DNA from 3 places in the uncultured Rummeliibacillus sp. genome. Region 1 is predicted to be linked to each of the others. Evidence: predicted binding sites of a transcription regulator. Region 1 holds the regulator's gene; each other region holds the start of a gene.
The links. Region 1 encodes LexA, which represses DNA repair genes until DNA is damaged. Its sites were predicted from a motif close to CGAACATATGTTCG; they were not measured.
Positions count from the first base shown of each region.

Region 1 (5,909 bases):
CCTATGAACTGTAGCTTTGCTTATTTGAAAACCTAATCCTTTTAAAGTAGCTGTTATTTCTTCAAAGGTCATTCCTGTTTGTCTTAAATTGACGATTTGCTCAATAGGTGCATCAATTCTTTCTCTTCCTTCAGGGTTGCCACGGTCTTTCAAATTATTTTCTGGTCTATAGCCATTTTCTACAGCTCTTCTCATGCCTCGACGTATTTTAGCATTATGTAGTTTCCGCTGATACTCTTCAACTAGTGCTAATATTTCAAGGAGCATCGTGTCCATTTCATTTAACTTCAGATTTCCAGAATCACTTAAAGTGAATATATCAACATTCATCTTTTTCAATAAATGTAAAACTGCCATTCGTCCATTACCACGTCCTAAACGTGTTTCATCCTGAACAAATAAGGTTGGAATGTGATATTCCTTCATATATTCCAATAAATCTAATAAGCCTTCTCTCTCAATATCATACCCACTATGTCTATCAGTAAACACTTCCACTACTTCATATCCTTTTTCTTTTGCGAAGGATTTTAATTCAATTTCTTGTCTCTCGATTGAAGTGTCTTGGGTTTCTTTTTCTGTGCTTACCCGACAGTATATTACTGCTTTTTCATTCATCATTTTTTGTCACTCGCCAATTCTATCCTTTTTTCTGTTATCTTAGTTTGTTTATTTTCAGGAATAACTAAAGTATGACCAGCAATAATTTTATCGTCAATTATATTGTTCTCACTTTTTACTAGACGAACCCATTCTTCGTTAGATAAATCGCCTTTGTGCTGGTTAGCCAAAGACCAAAGTGTATCTCCTTCATGTACTTTAATATTTGTATATGTTGTTGTATCTCTATAAGTTATAAGTAAAATGATCATAGCAATAAACGCAAAAACAAGAAGTAATGTTGTATTTTGATTTCTTTTAATCCAATTCATATAAATCTTCCTTTCATCGAATATTTGTTCGGAATGTATGTTCTCAATATAATACGAACGTTTGTTTTTGTCAAATATGTTTTCGAACTTATGTTTGCACTATTTGTTCGGTAATGCTATACTAATTTTAATAATTAGCAGAATACTAAGATAAGAGGTGATTGGATTGAAAAAAGTATCGAAAAGACAAGAAGATATTCTAGAATTTATCAAAGAAGAAGTTCGTACAAAAGGATACCCACCTTCCGTCCGAGAAATTGGTGAAGCTGTTGGTTTAGCATCAAGCTCTACAGTTCACGGACATTTAAATAGACTTGAAAGCAAAGGCCTTATTCGTCGGGATCCAACAAAACCTCGTGCTATTGAAATTTTGGACCAAGACAACATTTCAAAACAAGGTGTTATTCATGTTCCTCTAGTTGGTAAAGTAACAGCAGGTATGCCAATTACTGCTATCGAAAATATTGAAGAATACTTCCCTATTCCAGATTCTTACGGAACTTCCGATGACAATATTTTTATGCTTGAAATTATGGGTGAATCTATGATTGAAGCTGGCATTTTAGATGGCGACTATGTCATTGTGAAACAACAAGCTTCTGCGAATAATGGTGATATTATAGTTGCCATGACCGAAGAAAATGAAGCTACCGTAAAACGATTCTATAAAGAAGAAGGTTATTTCCGTCTTCAACCTGAAAACTCTTCGATGGATCCAATTATTGTAGAGAATGTTTCTGTACTCGGTAAAGTAGTAGGCTTATATAGAAACGTTAACTAGTAAACCATATGAAAAAGCATTCGAATCTATTCCTAATTTGATAGATTTGAATGCTTTTTTAGTTAGATCAAATCAGTGAAGCTAATAAAGCTAAATATTGCTCTTAATAAAAAAACCTTGCACAAATTGTGCAAAGCATAAAAAAACAAACGCTGGAGTCTAACTAACTAAAAAAGAGAAACCTAATTGAAGGTTTCTCTTTTTTAGATACTTCTAAAACTAACTAATTTTAAAAAATTAAAGTTTTACAATGTTTGCAGCTTGTGGTCCGCGTTGGCCTTGTTCAACTTCGAATTCAACTTTTTGGCCTTCTTCTAAAGATTTGAAACCTTCTCCTTGGATTGCTGAGAAGTGAGCGAATACGTCTTCTCCGCCTTCAACTTCGATGAAACCGAAACCTTTGTCTGCGTTAAACCATTTTACTGTACCTTGTGTCATTTAAATGACCTCCATTATAAATTTATTAATATATAAGCTTTTTAAAAGAAAAAAATTCACATATTACAAAAAGTACCGAACAAACACGATTACTCTTTGTAATATGCGAATTCTACTTTTTTCCTATAAAGGACTTTATTAATTTAATTATATACTATAAATAATCATTTGTCTAATATTAGAAAAACATATTGTATACTAAACTATTTCTCTAAAGTTCTTTTCTTTAGCTTTAAGTATCATCTATGATATAACGCTAATGAATATATGCAAAAGCAACGAAATAATTAATTGTAAAAATTCCGTGGTAAAAAAATGCGGTAACATTCAATTTTGCTTATCACGAATCAAAATTCATGGTAAAAAGAAAAAGCGTTGAGGCTCAAAGCCCCAACGCTTTTAAATATTCTTAATACATTTTCATGTATTGATCGCGTTCCCATTGGTGTACTTGTGTACGGAACATATCAAATTCGATTTCTTTTGCTTCACGGAAGTTTGCGTAGATATGAGCACCAAGAGCTTCTTGGATTACTTTATCTTCTGCAAGTGCAGCAAGTGCGTCATTTAAGTTAGCTGGTAAGTTACCGATACCTGCTTCTACGCGTTCTTCAGCATTCATAACATAGATGTTACGGTCTACTGCTGGTGGTGGTGTAAGTTGTTGTTCGATACCATTTAAACCTGCTTCAAGGATAACAGCCATAGCTAAGTATGGGTTAGCAGCTGGGTCAACTGAGCGTACTTCGATACGAGTAGATAGACCACGAGAAGCTGGGATACGGATTAATGGTGAACGGTTTTGAGCTGACCATGCAACGTAGCAAGGAGCTTCATAACCTGGTACTAAACGTTTGTAAGAGTTTACTGTTGGGTTTGTTACAGCAGTGAAACCTTTTACGTGTTTTAATACGCCAGCCATGAATTGGAAAGCAGTTTCACTTAGTTGTAAATCTGCAGATTCATCATAGAATGCATTTTCTTTACCTTTGAATAGTGAAACGTTACAGTGCATACCTGAACCATTTACACCAAATAAAGGTTTTGGCATGAATGTCGCATGTAAACCATGTTTACGAGCGATTGTTTTAACAACCAATTTGAATGTTTGGATATTATCACATGCTTCAACAGCATTTGCATATTTGAAGTCGATTTCGTGTTGACCAGGAGCAACTTCATGGTGAGAAGCTTCGATTTCAAAGCCCATTTCTTCAAGTTCTAATACGATATCACGTCGGCAGTTTTCACCAAGGTCTGTTGGAGCTAAATCGAAGTAACCACCGTGGTCATTTAGTTCAAGAGTTGGTTCGCCTGCTTCATCTAATTTGAATAGGAAGAATTCTGGTTCAGGTCCTAAGTTAAAGCTTGTGAAGCCCATATCTTGCATACGTTTAAGAACTCGACGTAAGTTGTTACGTGGGTCACCTTCAAAAGGAGTGCCATCTGGACGGTATACATCACAAATGAATCGACATACTGCACCTTTATCTACAGTCCATGGGAAAACGATAAAAGTATCTAAGTCAGGATATAAGTACATATCTGATTCTTCAATTCGTACGAAACCTTCGATAGAAGAACCATCGAACATCATTTTATTATCAAGTGTTTTTTCCAATTGGCTAACTGGAACTTCAACGTTTTTGATAGTACCTAAGATATCAGTGAATTGTAATCGAATAAATTTTACGTCTTTTTCTTCTACAAGTTTACGAATATCATCTTTTGTGTATTTACCCACACTAATCACTCTCCTATTTATATATGAAAATTTTATATGACTCGATTCATTTATAAGAAGAATCGAGATAAATCACCTTGTCTAATAGAACTTTTTTGCATTCTTTGTGCTTGTTGCATTTCTTCTCTTAGAATACGTCTTAAATCATCATCTGTTATATCTGTTTTTGGGTTTGCCACTACTGGCTCATTCTTCATTGCGAAGACTTTTTTAATACCTGCCATGTTAATGCCTTGATCAAGTAAATCTTTAATCTCTAATAAAACATCAACATCGTTTAATGAAAACATTCGGCGATTGCCTTCTGTTCTAGCAGGTGTGATAAGCTCATGTTCTTCGTAATAACGAATTTGTCGAGCAGTTAAATCAGTTAGTTGCATCACTATACTGATTGGTAGCAAAGGCATGGTCTTACGTATTTCTTTACTCATTTCCTTCACCTTACCTTTCACAAGATTTATGATACACGATGTTAGTATTCTTGTCAACACCATGTGAGAATTAGTTACATACATTTTAAACTATTAAAAAAAGCCCGTCAACAATGAGTTTCCAAGCTTTTTTAAATACAAGTGATGTGACTTTCTAAATTTTTCGAATTTTTCTGAATAATAGTAATTCATTACACAATTATGGACAACTGAAATTGGAGGATTGCTTCTCCAATTTCAGTTGTCCTTTTAAATTCCAAATATCAAATAATGTCCTATAATATTTAGTTTTTTATTACTTTTGTAAATTTTGTACTGCATTTAGTATTGCATATTTTACATGTTCATATGTTAGTCCACCTTGTACATATGCTGTATATGGAGGACGAATTGGACCATCAGCTGACAATTCAATGCTTGCACCTTGTACGAATGTACCTGCTGCCATAATTACATCATCTTCGTAACCAGGCATTGGTGCTGGTTGGGGAGCAAATTGAGCATTGACTGGTGAATTTGCTTGAATAGATTGACAGAATTGAATCATTTGTTCTGGTGTATTAAATGAGACAGATTGTATTAAATCTGTACGTTTTGCATCATAACGTGGTGATGGTTTCATACCAATCTCTTCTAATGTAGCCGCAGTAAAGATGGCTCCTTTTAATGCTTGTGCCACTACATGAGGTGATAAGAAGAATCCTTGATACATGTCAAGTAGAGCATTTAAAGAAGGGCCGGCTTCTGCTCCAATCCCTGGTGATGTCATACGATATGAGCATTGTTCTACATATTTTGCTTTACCTGCGATGTAGCCACCAACTTTTGCAAGGCCACCGCCAGGATTTTTGATCAAGGAACCTGCCATTAAATCGGCACCAAGTTCTGTTGGTTCTACAGCATCGACAAACTCACCATAACAATTATCTACGAATATGATGACATCTTCTTTAATCGCACGAATATTTTTGATCATATCTGCAATTTGATCAATGGTAAATGAAGGGCGTGTTGCATAACCTTTTGAACGTTGAATGGCAATCACTTTTGTTTTAGCTGATACTACTTTTTTAACTTTTTCCCAATCAACATCTCGGTCGTCAATTAAATCAACATGTTGGTAACTTATATTAAAGTCTTTTAACGAACCTGTGTCTTTATCTCCACCATCAACTATGGATTGTAATGTATCATATGGTTTCCCCGTAATATAGATAAGTTCATCCCCTGGACGGAGAACACCGAAAAGACTAAGCGTAATCGCATGTGTACCTGAAATAATTTGTGGTCTTACAATAGCAGCCTCTGCCCCAAATGTTTCGGCATATACACGTTCTAATGTATCACGTCCTTCATCATCATAACCATAGCCAGTTGATGGATAGAAGTGACTTTCACTTACATTATTATTTCGAAAAGCAGAGAGTACTTTTTGTTGGTTGTAAAACGCCATTTCATCTGCCTTATCAAAGTAAGGTTTCACTTTCTCCTCTATTTTTTTGGCTAGGGCCATTGTTTCTTCTGTTAAGTTGGACATATATGCCATTTTTATCGACTCCATTTCTAAATTAAGTCCTCTTTAA
Region 1 covers NZ_CAKQBI010000001.1:224,479-230,387, reverse strand. Annotated here, with positions in the region: gene Q0977_RS01120 (recombinase family protein) at 1-621, opposite strand, end outside; gene Q0977_RS01115 (LysM peptidoglycan-binding domain-containing protein) at 618-932, opposite strand; gene lexA (transcriptional repressor LexA) at 1,099-1,713, shown strand; gene Q0977_RS01105 (cold-shock protein) at 1,951-2,151, opposite strand; gene glnA (type I glutamate--ammonia ligase) at 2,561-3,895, opposite strand; gene Q0977_RS01095 (MerR family transcriptional regulator) at 3,946-4,326, opposite strand; gene Q0977_RS01090 (methionine gamma-lyase family protein) at 4,622-5,872, opposite strand.

Region 2 (5,909 bases), on a different contig from region 1:
TAATATAACAACTGTCGCAATCATAATAGTGTTGTCATAACGGTAGTAACCAAAGCGAATTGCTAGGTCACCAATACCACCACCACCGATGATTCCTGCCATTGCTGAGTATGCTACTAAACTAATAATTGTCATGGTGATTCCTTGAATGACACCAGACTTTGCTTCTGGGAGTAACACGTCCTTAATAATCATCCAACGCGTCGCCCCTACAGCAATAGACGCCTCAATAACACCTTTATCAATTTCTCGAAGTGATGTTTCAACAAGTCTTGCGAAAAACGGAATTGATGCGACTGACAAAGAAACACTTGCTGCAATAGGCCCTATCGTATCGCCTATTAACCACTTAGTAACTGGGAATAACGCTACTAAAAGAATGATATATGGAATTGAACGTATTAAGTTAACGATAAAGCCAACCACTACATTCACAAAGCGGTTACCAAGTAAACCGGATCTACTTGTAGAAAACAAGCCTTTTCCTGTGATGAATAAAAGCAAACCAAGTGGTAAACCAATCACCAAGGCTACTGCTAAAGAAATCCCTACCATTAGAAGCGTTTGACCAAATGCTTTCCAAATATCAGGAAGCATTTCTGTAAAATGACTAGGATCAAATAACATTGTCTAACACCTCCACTGTGACTCCACGACTTTCCATATAGGAAATCGAACGGTTAATATCTGCAACTTGCCCATTCAGTTCCATTAGGAAAATGCCGAGTGGCCTTTCCTGTATATATTCAATCGTGCCATGTAGAAAGTTCCCACGTACTTCAAATTGTTGTAGCATATCTGAAATGACACCTTCGCCAGCTACATCACCTTTGAATAAGATTTTAACAATTCTCCCCTTGACGTTTTGTAAAATGGTTGGTGGAATATCAAACGACACTACACTGTTTATAAATTCTTGCGTTAGGGGCTTTTCAGGGTTGGCGAAAATATCATAAACCGACCCTTCTTCGATTACCTTTCCATTTTGCATAATCGCCATGCGATCACAAATTTCCTTCACAACGTCCATTTCATGTGTTATTAGAATAATTGTAATACCAAGTTCTCGGTTGATTTTCTTTAACAATCGTAAAATAGAGGTTGTTGTTGTTGGGTCAAGCGCTGATGTTGCTTCATCGCAAAGTAATATAGAGGGGTTATTAGCTAATGCTCTTGCGATTCCCACACGCTGTTTTTGTCCACCACTTAACTGGGCTGGAAACACATCTTTTTTATCTGACAAACCAACCATATGGAGCAACTCTTTGACTCTTTCATTTCTCTTTACTTTTGATATATTTGCAGCTTTCAATGCAAACTCAATATTTTCCCCTACTGTTTTTTGGCTAATTAAGTAAAAGTGTTGGAAAATCATCCCGATTTTCAATCGTGCTTGTCGAAGTTGCTCACCTTTTAATTTTGTTAAATCTTGACCATCGATTAATATCTGTCCATCTGTTGGCTGTTCTAATAAATTAATGCACCGTAATAAGGAACTCTTGCCTGCTCCAGAATAACCAACTATTCCAAATATCTCTCCGTTATCAATTGTCAATGAGACATGATCTACACCGGTTACGCTTTTCTTTTTTACCTTGTAAATCTTTGATACATTTTGTATTTCCAGCATATACATCCCTCTAATCATTGTTAAATTACTATTGCACAAAAATTCATAATTTCTATTGAAAAACTATGTATTCCTACTAAAAAAAGATACATCCTTCTACTGAAAGATGTATCTTCTAATCAGATGTCGATTTATCTTTCAGAAATAAATTCTGTAGGAATTAGCACCTTCCCAAACGGGGGTTGCTGGACTTCACAGGGCCTATCCCTCAGTCACTCTTGATAAATTCCATTTGTTAAGTTGTAAGTTTATGTTAACCATATTATTTCTTTTTATATTATTTGTCAATCTATTTTTAGAAAAAATAAATTATTTAAAAATATTTTTATATTGGCTTATTTTATGTCTATTATTCAAATACCTTAACATTGAGGATAAATTCTACCGGAACCCATTTATCTTTATATTGGGTATCATTGTGTAGGCATAGCTTTTTTTCTTCGCTAATTAGTTTGGTGATGATTCCTCTATAGTGAACACTAGTTTGTTGGTGCCAAACGTCTAATAATACTTCTTTTTTGCCGTAATATGCTTGCAAAAGTTCTTCCTCTAAGGCTTGTAGGGTCCATTCATCAAAGGTCGGCTTTGTGATTTGCTGATCTTCTTGTTGCCAGGTTCTTAGTCTTTGTACATGTTCTGGCAACATCATCGCAGTCCATTTTATGTTACCTCGATCACGTAACATTTGTAATACCACTCCTTAGTATTGGAATCAGTTTTAGATTTAAATTTTATGCCCACCGAGTAATTTAGAACGATCGATAGCTGTTCCTGCATTTGTATATGATACGGCACGTAATAGAGCCGTAGAACCATAGTGGGTACGAAGGTGATCCATTGTGGTCCCAAGTTGTCGCCGTTTCCAACGTGTTTTATCAAAAAAACTAAGTTGCATAGAATGTTCTGATTCTAACTTTGAAATACTGACACTGATTTGTCGTACAGGGCGCTCGTTGTATTGTTCGTTCAATATCTGTTGGCAAATTTGATAAATAATCATCGTATCGTTTGTTGCTTCATCTATCGTACGTGAACGCTGGAAACCTCCTCCAAAAGCGTTTTTGCTATAAGAAATCCCAAGCGTAATCGTACGTCCTACTTTATAAGCTTCACGCGCTCTTCTTGCCACATCTTCACACATTTCTAGAAGTACGGCGAGCACTTCCGTTTTAGTGTTGTAATCCCGCATCAATATTTGGCTTTTACCATAACTAATTTGACCTTCTATCAATGGCGCTTCGCCAACTTTTGATAGATCAATTCCCCAAGCGTGATAGTAGAGTTGATTGCCCATAATACCAAAATGCCTTTCTAATGTTGTTAAATCAGCGTGCGCTAAATCCCCAACAGAAAAAATCCCCATATTATTAAGGGTTCGCTCGATTCGATGGCCAATTCCCCACATTTTAGATAATGGTGCAACAGGCCATAGCTTTTTTTCTACATCTTCAAAGTCCCACTTCGCAAACCCTGTTTTTTTTGCATCTAAATCAAGTGCAAGTTTTGCTAATAACATATTAGGACCCATCCCAACTGTGCTAGGAATTTCAAATTGGTTATAGAGTTCATATTGGATTTGGTGTGCTGTTTCTACAGGATCTCCCCACAGTTTTTCAGTGCCAGTCAGATCCACAAAACTTTCGTCAATGCTGTATACATGGATGGCCTCCTTCGGCACATAGCTGTTCAATAACTTGGTGATTTCGACTGACATGCGTACAAAGTATTCCATCTTAGGTTCAAACAAATGAATATCTGGATGCTTCGGTATCTCATATAGTCTCGTTCCAGTTTTCACTTGAAAACGTTGTTTCATTATTGGAGAAGCAGCCAGTACAATACTTCCTTTTTGTTCGAAATTCCCTATAACTGCAATTGCCTCTTTTTCAACGTCTAAATGAGCTAAAGTAGCCATACAACTAGCATAAAAACATCTCATATCTATACACATAATGGATCTTCTCGGCATATTTTCATACATTTCAGCACACCTCACAAAAGGAACGTTTGTTCTTATTTTAAAATGAGATAAGTGAGATGGCAAGTAAGAATTCGCACTTACCAATAAACAACAATATTTTTGTTGGTATTATCCTTTTCAGGAAGTCCGTTTAAAGATCGTGCTATTTAATCCACGGAATTTCTTGTTCAATCCACGCCTTTCTGTCTTCAATCCACGCAAATGCATGTTTAATCCACGCTTTCTCGTCTTCAATCCACGCAATTTTGAATTGTATCCACGTTCCGTGAAATTGATGTCATTAATTAAAAAAGGCTTTCATAATGCGTCCATTTAGTTCTCATGCTTTAATCCGTAAAAAAATATATGAAAATCCCCAAACTAAAACCCACTCTGCTCAGCAAAATGGGTTTAAATAATTATTTCAAAATATCCTTATACAATTCTGGGCGTCTATCATCATATACTGGAATCTTCTGACGCACCTCATCGACTTTTGAAAAGTCAACATCGACTATGGCTAACTCTTCTTCTTCGCTCCCTGTCCACAATACTTCTCCCCATGGCTCAATCACCATCGATTGACCATTAAAGTTTTCTTTTTTATGACTAATGCGATTTACCGCAATGATAAAGCTTTGGTTTTCAATAGCACGAGCTTGTAACAACGTTTTCCAGTGATCGATTCTTGCTATTGGCCATTGTGCTGAGACAAATATTACCTTTGCGCCATTTAACGCATGAAGACGAAGCCATTCTGGGAAGCGGATATCATAACAAATCACCCCAGCAGCTTGTATGTCTCCTAATTCAAAATTATTTTGCCCTTCACCAGCTGAAAGATGTAAGTGCTCATCCATCAAACGGAACAAATGTGCTTTATCATACTCTCCAACTAGTTCACCATCGCGATTCACCGTGTACATCGTATTATAAAATCCTTCTTCTTTTTTCGTCGCTACTGATCCACCTACAATGTGAATATGGAGCTCCATAGCTAATGCTTGGAGAAATTTCTTTGTTCTTTCTCCATTTACATCTGCTAATTCTTCTAGTTTTTCTAATGCGTAACCCGTATTCCACATTTCTGGCAAAATAACGAGCTCAGCACCTTTACTAGCTGCCTCTCTTATAAATGCTTCTGCCCTTGTGAAATTTTTTTCAACATCTCCAAAAGCTACGTTTAATTGAATACATCCTATTTTCATTTTTGCACCACCTATGGACATTTTTCTAAAAAGGTTATAGTATTTTCACTAAATCGTTATTCAATTCTGAAAATTCATCTTTATACTATTCTATCTATATGAGATTGAAATGTATAGTACATGAACTCAACACAATACTAATATATCAATCGGAGGAATGCATAATGGAGTTATCCACAAAACTACAAAATTTACCGAAACAGTTTTTTGCAAATCTTGTGAAGCAAGTAAGTGCTGCAGTTGCAGAAGGAAGAGATGTTATAAACTTAGGGCAAGGAAATCCAGATCAACCTACTCCGCCACATATCGTCAAAGTCATGCAAGAAGCAACCGCTAATCCACAAATGCATAAATACTCACCATTCCGTGGATTACCTGAGTTAAAAGAAGCAGTCGCTACATTTTATAAACGTGAATACGATGTGGATATTGACCCTGCTACAGAAGTAGCGGTTCTTTTCGGTGCGAAGGCCGGGCTTGTTGAACTACCTTTAGCCATTTTGAACCCTGGGGACACAATGTTATTACCAGACCCTGGATATCCTGATTATTTATCTGGTGTCACATTGGCTGATGTTCAATTTGAAACAATGCCACTATTGGCTGAAAATGACTTCCTTCCAGATTATCAAAAGCTTTCTGAAGATGTTAAGAAACAAGCAAAATTAATGTATTTAAACTACCCAAATAATCCTACAGGCGGGGTTGCTACAAAAGAATTTTATGAGGACACCGTCAAATTAGCAAAAGAAAATAATATTGTTGTACTGCAAGATTTCGCCTATGGAGCTATTGGCTTTGATGGTAAAAAACCAATTAGTTTTCTTCAAACTGAAGGAGCCAAAGACGTTGGCATTGAATGCTATACATTATCCAAAACGTATAATATGGCAGGCTGGCGTGTTGGTTTCGCAGTTGGTAATGCACAAATTGTCGAAGCATTAAACCTTATACAAGATCACCTCTTTGTTAGCCTATTCCCTGCTATACAACTTGCAGCAGTTGAAGCATTAACTGGAGACCAATCTTGCGTGACGAAACAAGTGGCTATTTATGAAAACAGAAGAAACGCGTTGATCAATGCTTGTGCCGAAGTTGGTTGGCCTGTAAC
Region 2 covers NZ_CAKQBI010000006.1:94,367-100,275, reverse strand. Annotated here, with positions in the region: gene Q0977_RS05845 (methionine ABC transporter permease) at 1-627, opposite strand, end outside; gene Q0977_RS05840 (methionine ABC transporter ATP-binding protein) at 617-1,630, opposite strand; SAM riboswitch class I at 1,759-1,858, opposite strand; gene Q0977_RS05835 (YolD-like family protein) at 1,980-2,315, opposite strand; gene Q0977_RS05830 (DNA polymerase thumb domain-containing protein) at 2,355-3,611, opposite strand; gene Q0977_RS05825 (carbon-nitrogen family hydrolase) at 4,010-4,798, opposite strand; gene Q0977_RS05820 (pyridoxal phosphate-dependent aminotransferase) at 4,963-5,909, shown strand, end outside.
Region 2: the regulator LexA is predicted to act here: its motif matches at 3,631-3,644, upstream of Q0977_RS05830 (DNA polymerase thumb domain-containing protein).

Region 3 (5,909 bases), on a different contig from region 1:
GAAAAGATGATTTATGCAAAGCATAAAGGCACAATCTATAAAGATTTCAATTTTGACTATCAAATTATCAGCACATATTCAAGAGGGAAAGAAGTTTTTCAATCTAAAAATAGCCAAGTGGTTGGCGGTTAGGCCTTTAACCATTTGGCTATGAATTTAGCCTTAATTTACTTGTCTTCCCACTCATCGGCTAACATTCCATAAACAACATGATCGACAAAGTGATCGTAAAGCCATTCATTACTACGAAGGATTCCTTCTTGTACAAACCCTAGTCGTTCAGGAATACTTCTACTTTTTTTATTTCCAACTGCTGCTCGTATTTCAACTTTGTTTGATTGCAATTCATTAAAAGCATAGGTAGTTAAAGCTTTTGCAGCTTGAGTCATAATACCGTGACCTTGATAATCTCTACCTAACCAATACCCAATGTATGCAATACGATGTGTGCGATCAATTTTGTTGAAGCCAGTGATGCCGACGATATCACCCTTCCAAATAATTGCTAAATTTAATAATGTACCGGCTTTTCCACCGATTTGGCTAAATTTAATATACTCCAAAGAATCTTCTACAGATTTTGTACCATCAACCCAAGGCAACCATTCTCTCAAATATGGACGATCTTGATCTGTTAATGTAAATATCGCTTCTGCATCCTCAGGCTGAACTGGTCGTAATAATAGATCTTCAGAAATTTGTATCATATGTGAATACCACCTTTTGGAATATTCCTATTATTGTAATGGATGATACTGTAAGAAAGCAATAGTTATTTTCTATTTAAGATGTCTTATTCTTAAAAAGAAACTGTCTATTATGTGTTCATCTTATAGCAGAATAGACAGTAAAAAATGCTTTTCCTCATTTAAATGAAGAAAAGCATTTTTTCTTGTATACATAATTATTTGTGAGTCTGGAAGTGTTTAAAAGTTCCCCATCAACACTTCTTTCGTTAAGATCGTTTCTTCTAAACACTAAACAACCCTTTTTGAGTTTGTTTTAATTGTTCAGCTAATTCTTCAATTTTCTCAATGACTTCTAAGCGTTGTTGTTTTTGTTCTTCAAGAGCATCTTTTACTGTAGATTCTAAAAGGTTATTTGTTTGTACTACAGTATCTAAGATGGAATGACTCGGATTGCTGACTAATTCTTGTGATTTGTCAGTAATTTCTTGCACACTTGTTAACCATTTAGAAAATTGCTCGTATTGCTCGTTGCTAAATACTTCTTTTACGCTAGTTTGCACATTTTCTAGAATTTCTTTTGTTGCTTTTTTGGATTCTTCCTCGATTGTGTTAATCGTAGATACAGTTGATTCGATAAAGTCTTTTTGATAAGTGAATGATTGTAAAGCTTTTTCACCCACTTCAGTTTGAAATTGTTGCCAAGTTTTTAACCCATTTAACAATCCATCCCATACTAAATCTACGCTTTTTTCTGTTTGTTCTTTCACCATTTACGTTTCCTCCCTTTTCTTCGTGCATTTATAATGATTGCATTTCATTGCATATCATCCATTGGCCTTTCTTTTTTCGGTGAAGACTGATTGATGGGGAAGAAAGGATTGTATAAATCTAAAAAGTTATTTAACAATGTTTGATATTGACTTAGTGAACCTGCCCACATATCCAAATACTTTTCCCCAGCATCAGTTAAAGAATAAACTCGTTTAGCAGGTCCTTTTTCCGGAGTATCCCATTCCGATGATACTAAATTGTCTTTTTCAAGTTTACGAAGAAGACGATAAAAATTCCCCTGATTAATAGGAGTAAAGCCAAATTGAGTAATTTTCTCCATTAATTCATAACCGTGTGAATTCCATTCTCGTAAGTGTAATAGCATAAGTGGTATTAAAAGTTTTTGAGGTGTACCAAAAATTGAATCGCTTTTTTGATTTTTCCCTTCTCTTGTATCCATCACATTCACCTCCTCACTTCAGTACTACATATAAGTGTAATTTACACCTATATTTATACTTATGTTCTTTCGATAAAATAAATTCCTATTCTTTTTTAGTCATATTATTAAAAAACAAACCATAAGGTGTCTTCATAGGTGTTTGAAAAGGAGATGATTTCCAGTGGGTCAAAATACAACACTAGATCCTTTTAAGATTTGGAAGGAAGTGTACGAAAAAACAGAAAGTACATGGAGAGGTACAATTGAAAATTCACTTGGAACCGAACAATTTGCACAAGGGTTAGGACAAGTTCAAAACCAATACGTTCAATATCAAGAACTAGTCAAAACGTTAACTGAATCTTATTTGAAGCAAGCGAATATTCCTAGTATTGAAGAGCTTGCGAAAGTGGCATCTATGATTGTAAACGTAGATACCAAAATTGATAATTTAGATGATTTCATCTATGAACAACAAGAGACGACCTCTTTAGAAATTGCTCAATTGAAACAAGATATTACCAATGTTGAGCAAAAATTAGATCAGCTAATAGAAATACTAAAAAATAAAGATTAAATGAAAAATCTTACAATACTAAAAAATTTGAGGAGTGATTTTGTATGTCAGCAATCGAATTAAAAGAATTAGGACAAGTAAACTATTTGAAGCCATTAGCAAATAAAGTAGCAATCGTAACAGGTGCATCACGTGGGATTGGTGCAGAAATAGCAAAAGTTTTAGCGAAGAATGGTGCAACAGTTGTAGCTACTTACAGTTCATCTGAAGTAGAAATGCAAAAAATTATACAAGAAATCGAAGAACAAGGCGGTCAGGCAATTGCGGTGAAAGCAAATGTTAGTGAATTAGAAGATTCAAGACGCCTTATAGACGAAGTATTAAAACAATTTACAAAAGTTGATATTCTTATTAACAATGCTGGAATTACAAAAGATCGCTCATTCCGTAAAATGTCAAAAGACGAATGGGATCAAGTGATTAACGTCAATCTAAATGGTATTTTCCATACCACATCAGCAGTGATTAATCACATGATTGATCGAAAGTATGGACGCATCATTAATATCAGCTCTATTATCGGTCAAGCTGGTGGATTCGGTCAGACGAATTACGCAGCCTCCAAAGCTGGTATTTTAGGGTTCACTAAATCACTTGCACTAGAAACAGCGAAGAGCGGCATTACTGTCAATGCTGTTTGCCCAGGATTTATCGAGACAGAGATGGTAGCAGCTATGCCTGAAAAAGTGAAAAATAACATTATTGCAAAAGTACCTATGCAACGATTAGGTACAACTTCTGAAATCGCTGAAGCTGTTCTTTATCTCATCCAAGCAAGTTTTGTGACTGGTCAAGAGATAAACGTAAATGGTGGATTGTATATGTAAAAAAAGAAAAATAAAGGAGGTAATATATGCTTACAAAAGAATTCAAAACTCCCTCTGATGAAGGATTAAAAAAAGTCAAAAGACTAACAGAGGTATTTGTTATGGAACCAGAGCCTCAAGTAGGCCAGACGCCGAAAGAAGTAGTTTGGACAAAAAATAAGGCTAAATTATATCGCTATCAGCCAGCTGTAAAAAAGACCAATAAAGTACCTATCCTCATGATTTACGCGCTCATTAACAAGCCATATATTTTAGACTTATATCCTGGAAACAGTTTAATCGAACATTTAACCAATAAAGGACATGATGTTTATCTATTAGACTGGGGAGTGCCTGGCTATGAAGACCGTCATATGAAGTTCGATGATTATATCGTCGATTACATCCCGCAGGCTATTAAAAAGGTATTAAGAAAGTCACAAGCAAAGGAAATAACGCTACTAGGTTATTGCATTGGTGGTACAATGTCAGCTATTTTTACGGCTTTGAATCCACAAATTCCTATTCGTAATCTTCTATTGTTGACTAGTCCGATAGATTTTACAGATGCTGGTCTCTTTACGAAGTGGTTGGATAAACGCTACTTCCAACTTGATAAATTGGTCGACACTTTAGGGAATATTCCGTTTGAAATGATTGACTTTGGAAATAAATTACTAAGTCCTATTTCAACGACATATGGACCATATGTGTCGATTGTAGATCGAGTAGAAGATGATAACTTCGTGTTAAATTGGAAACTAATGCAGAAGTGGTTGAATGATGGAGTTCCTTTCCCTGGAGAGGCGTATCGACAATGGATTCGAGAATTCTATCAGGAGAACAAACTGATTAATGGTGAGCTGGTGATTCGTGGAGAAAAAGTAGATTTATCCAATATCAAGGCTAATCTTCTTAACATTTCTGCAACACGCGATAACATTGCATTGCCAAATCAAGTTGCACCGTTAAATAATGTAGTATCTAGTAAAAATAATACCTATCATAGCGTTGAAACAGGACATATATCTGTTGTTGTTGGACGCAAAGCCATTAAAGAAATCCACCCATATATTGAAAATTGGATTACTGAAAACTCATATTAACAAATAGAAAGCTTAAAAGTTTTAAATAAAAGAATAGATGTATTTTCATAGTGGCTGTGCCTAAGTAGGAAACTTATGGTGCAGTCACTTTTTTTATAACAAAGAAGTTTTGGCAGAGTGCTCGAAATAAGATTTCACCATCATCTTTGCAAAGGGCTTGTCTCAAATTGCCTTAACAGACACGTTTTTTGGTGGCTTCAAATAGTAAAAAGATGTCCCAAATGTTGTTATTTTGTTATACTAGAACGAGAACATTTGGTCGATTAAGGAGGGAGAAGTATGGCTACTCACGGGAGAATTATCTTTCATATTGATATGAACTGTTTTTATGCTTCCGTTGAACAATCATATAACCCCGAACTTAAAGGAAAGGCGCTTGCTATTGCAGGTAATCCAAAAGAAAGAAGAGGAATCTTAGTCACTTGTTCTTATGAAGCGAGGGCTAAGGGCGTCTATACAACAATGGCTGTATGGGAAGCAAAGAGAAAATGCCCAGAGTTAATATTGATGGCTCCTAATTTCGAACGTTATCGTCAAGCGTCTCAAGCAATGTTTGCCATATTACGTTCATACACAGATTTAGTAGAACCGGTTTCAATTGATGAAGGATATATGGATGTGACGAATATTGTTCATGGACAAGATGCGATTGAACTGGCAGAGTCTATTCAAATAAGAATATTACATGAACTGGATTTACCATGTTCAATTGGAATCTCACCAAACAAATTTCTAGCCAAAACAGCATCAGATATGAAAAAACCAATGGGTATCACTATTCTGAGAAAACGAGATGTGCCTCAAATGCTATGGCATTTACCTGTTATTGATATGCATGGAGTAGGGGAGAGTACCGCTAAAAAGCTTGAAAGTATTGGGATTCACACTATAGGCGATCTTGCGAATATAGAGGAGTATACGATTAAATCGAATCTAGGGAAAAATGGACTTCGACTAAAAGAACGTGCGAACGGGATAGACCAGCGGGAAGTTGATCCAAACTCTATTTATGATACGAAATCTATCGGCAATTCCACGACTTTTCCAATAGATTTAATGGAAATGTCGGAACTAACTGAAGCAATCGGCAAGCTCTGTGAGAAGGTAGCCAAACGATTAGATGCAAAAAATTTAGCAGGACATACGGTATCAGTTATGATTCGAGATACAGATTGGCATAATAGTAATAGAAGTAAAACAGTATCAAATGCTTTATGGAAACAACAGGATATCGAAACAATTGCTATTGAGCTCACCAGAAAGCATTGGAACGGTTCGCCTGTCCGCCTACTTGGTGTTACAGTCAGCAATGTTATTGATAAAAAAGAAACCGTAGAGCAGCTATCTATCTTTTCTTTCCAAAAATACGTAAAAGAAGAACCTGTATTGAAAATTGTTGAAGAGTTGCAACATAAATTTGGCAAAGATATCATTACAAAAGGTATTAAAAATATTAAAAAAACAACATATGAGTCACAGACTAGTTTTAGTAAAGACTTTTTAGATGACCATAAACTA
Region 3 covers NZ_CAKQBI010000008.1:115,364-121,272, reverse strand. Annotated here, with positions in the region: gene allB (allantoinase AllB) at 1-132, shown strand, start outside; gene Q0977_RS07605 (GNAT family N-acetyltransferase) at 168-707, opposite strand; gene Q0977_RS07600 (hypothetical protein) at 971-1,459, opposite strand; gene phaQ (poly-beta-hydroxybutyrate-responsive repressor) at 1,504-1,920, opposite strand; gene Q0977_RS07590 (polyhydroxyalkanoate biosynthesis repressor PhaR) at 2,084-2,479, shown strand; gene fabG (3-oxoacyl-[acyl-carrier-protein] reductase) at 2,524-3,306, shown strand; gene phaC (class III poly(R)-hydroxyalkanoic acid synthase subunit PhaC) at 3,333-4,391, shown strand; gene Q0977_RS07575 (DNA polymerase IV) at 4,671-5,909, shown strand, end outside.
Region 3: the regulator LexA is predicted to act here: its motif matches at 4,640-4,653, upstream of Q0977_RS07575 (DNA polymerase IV).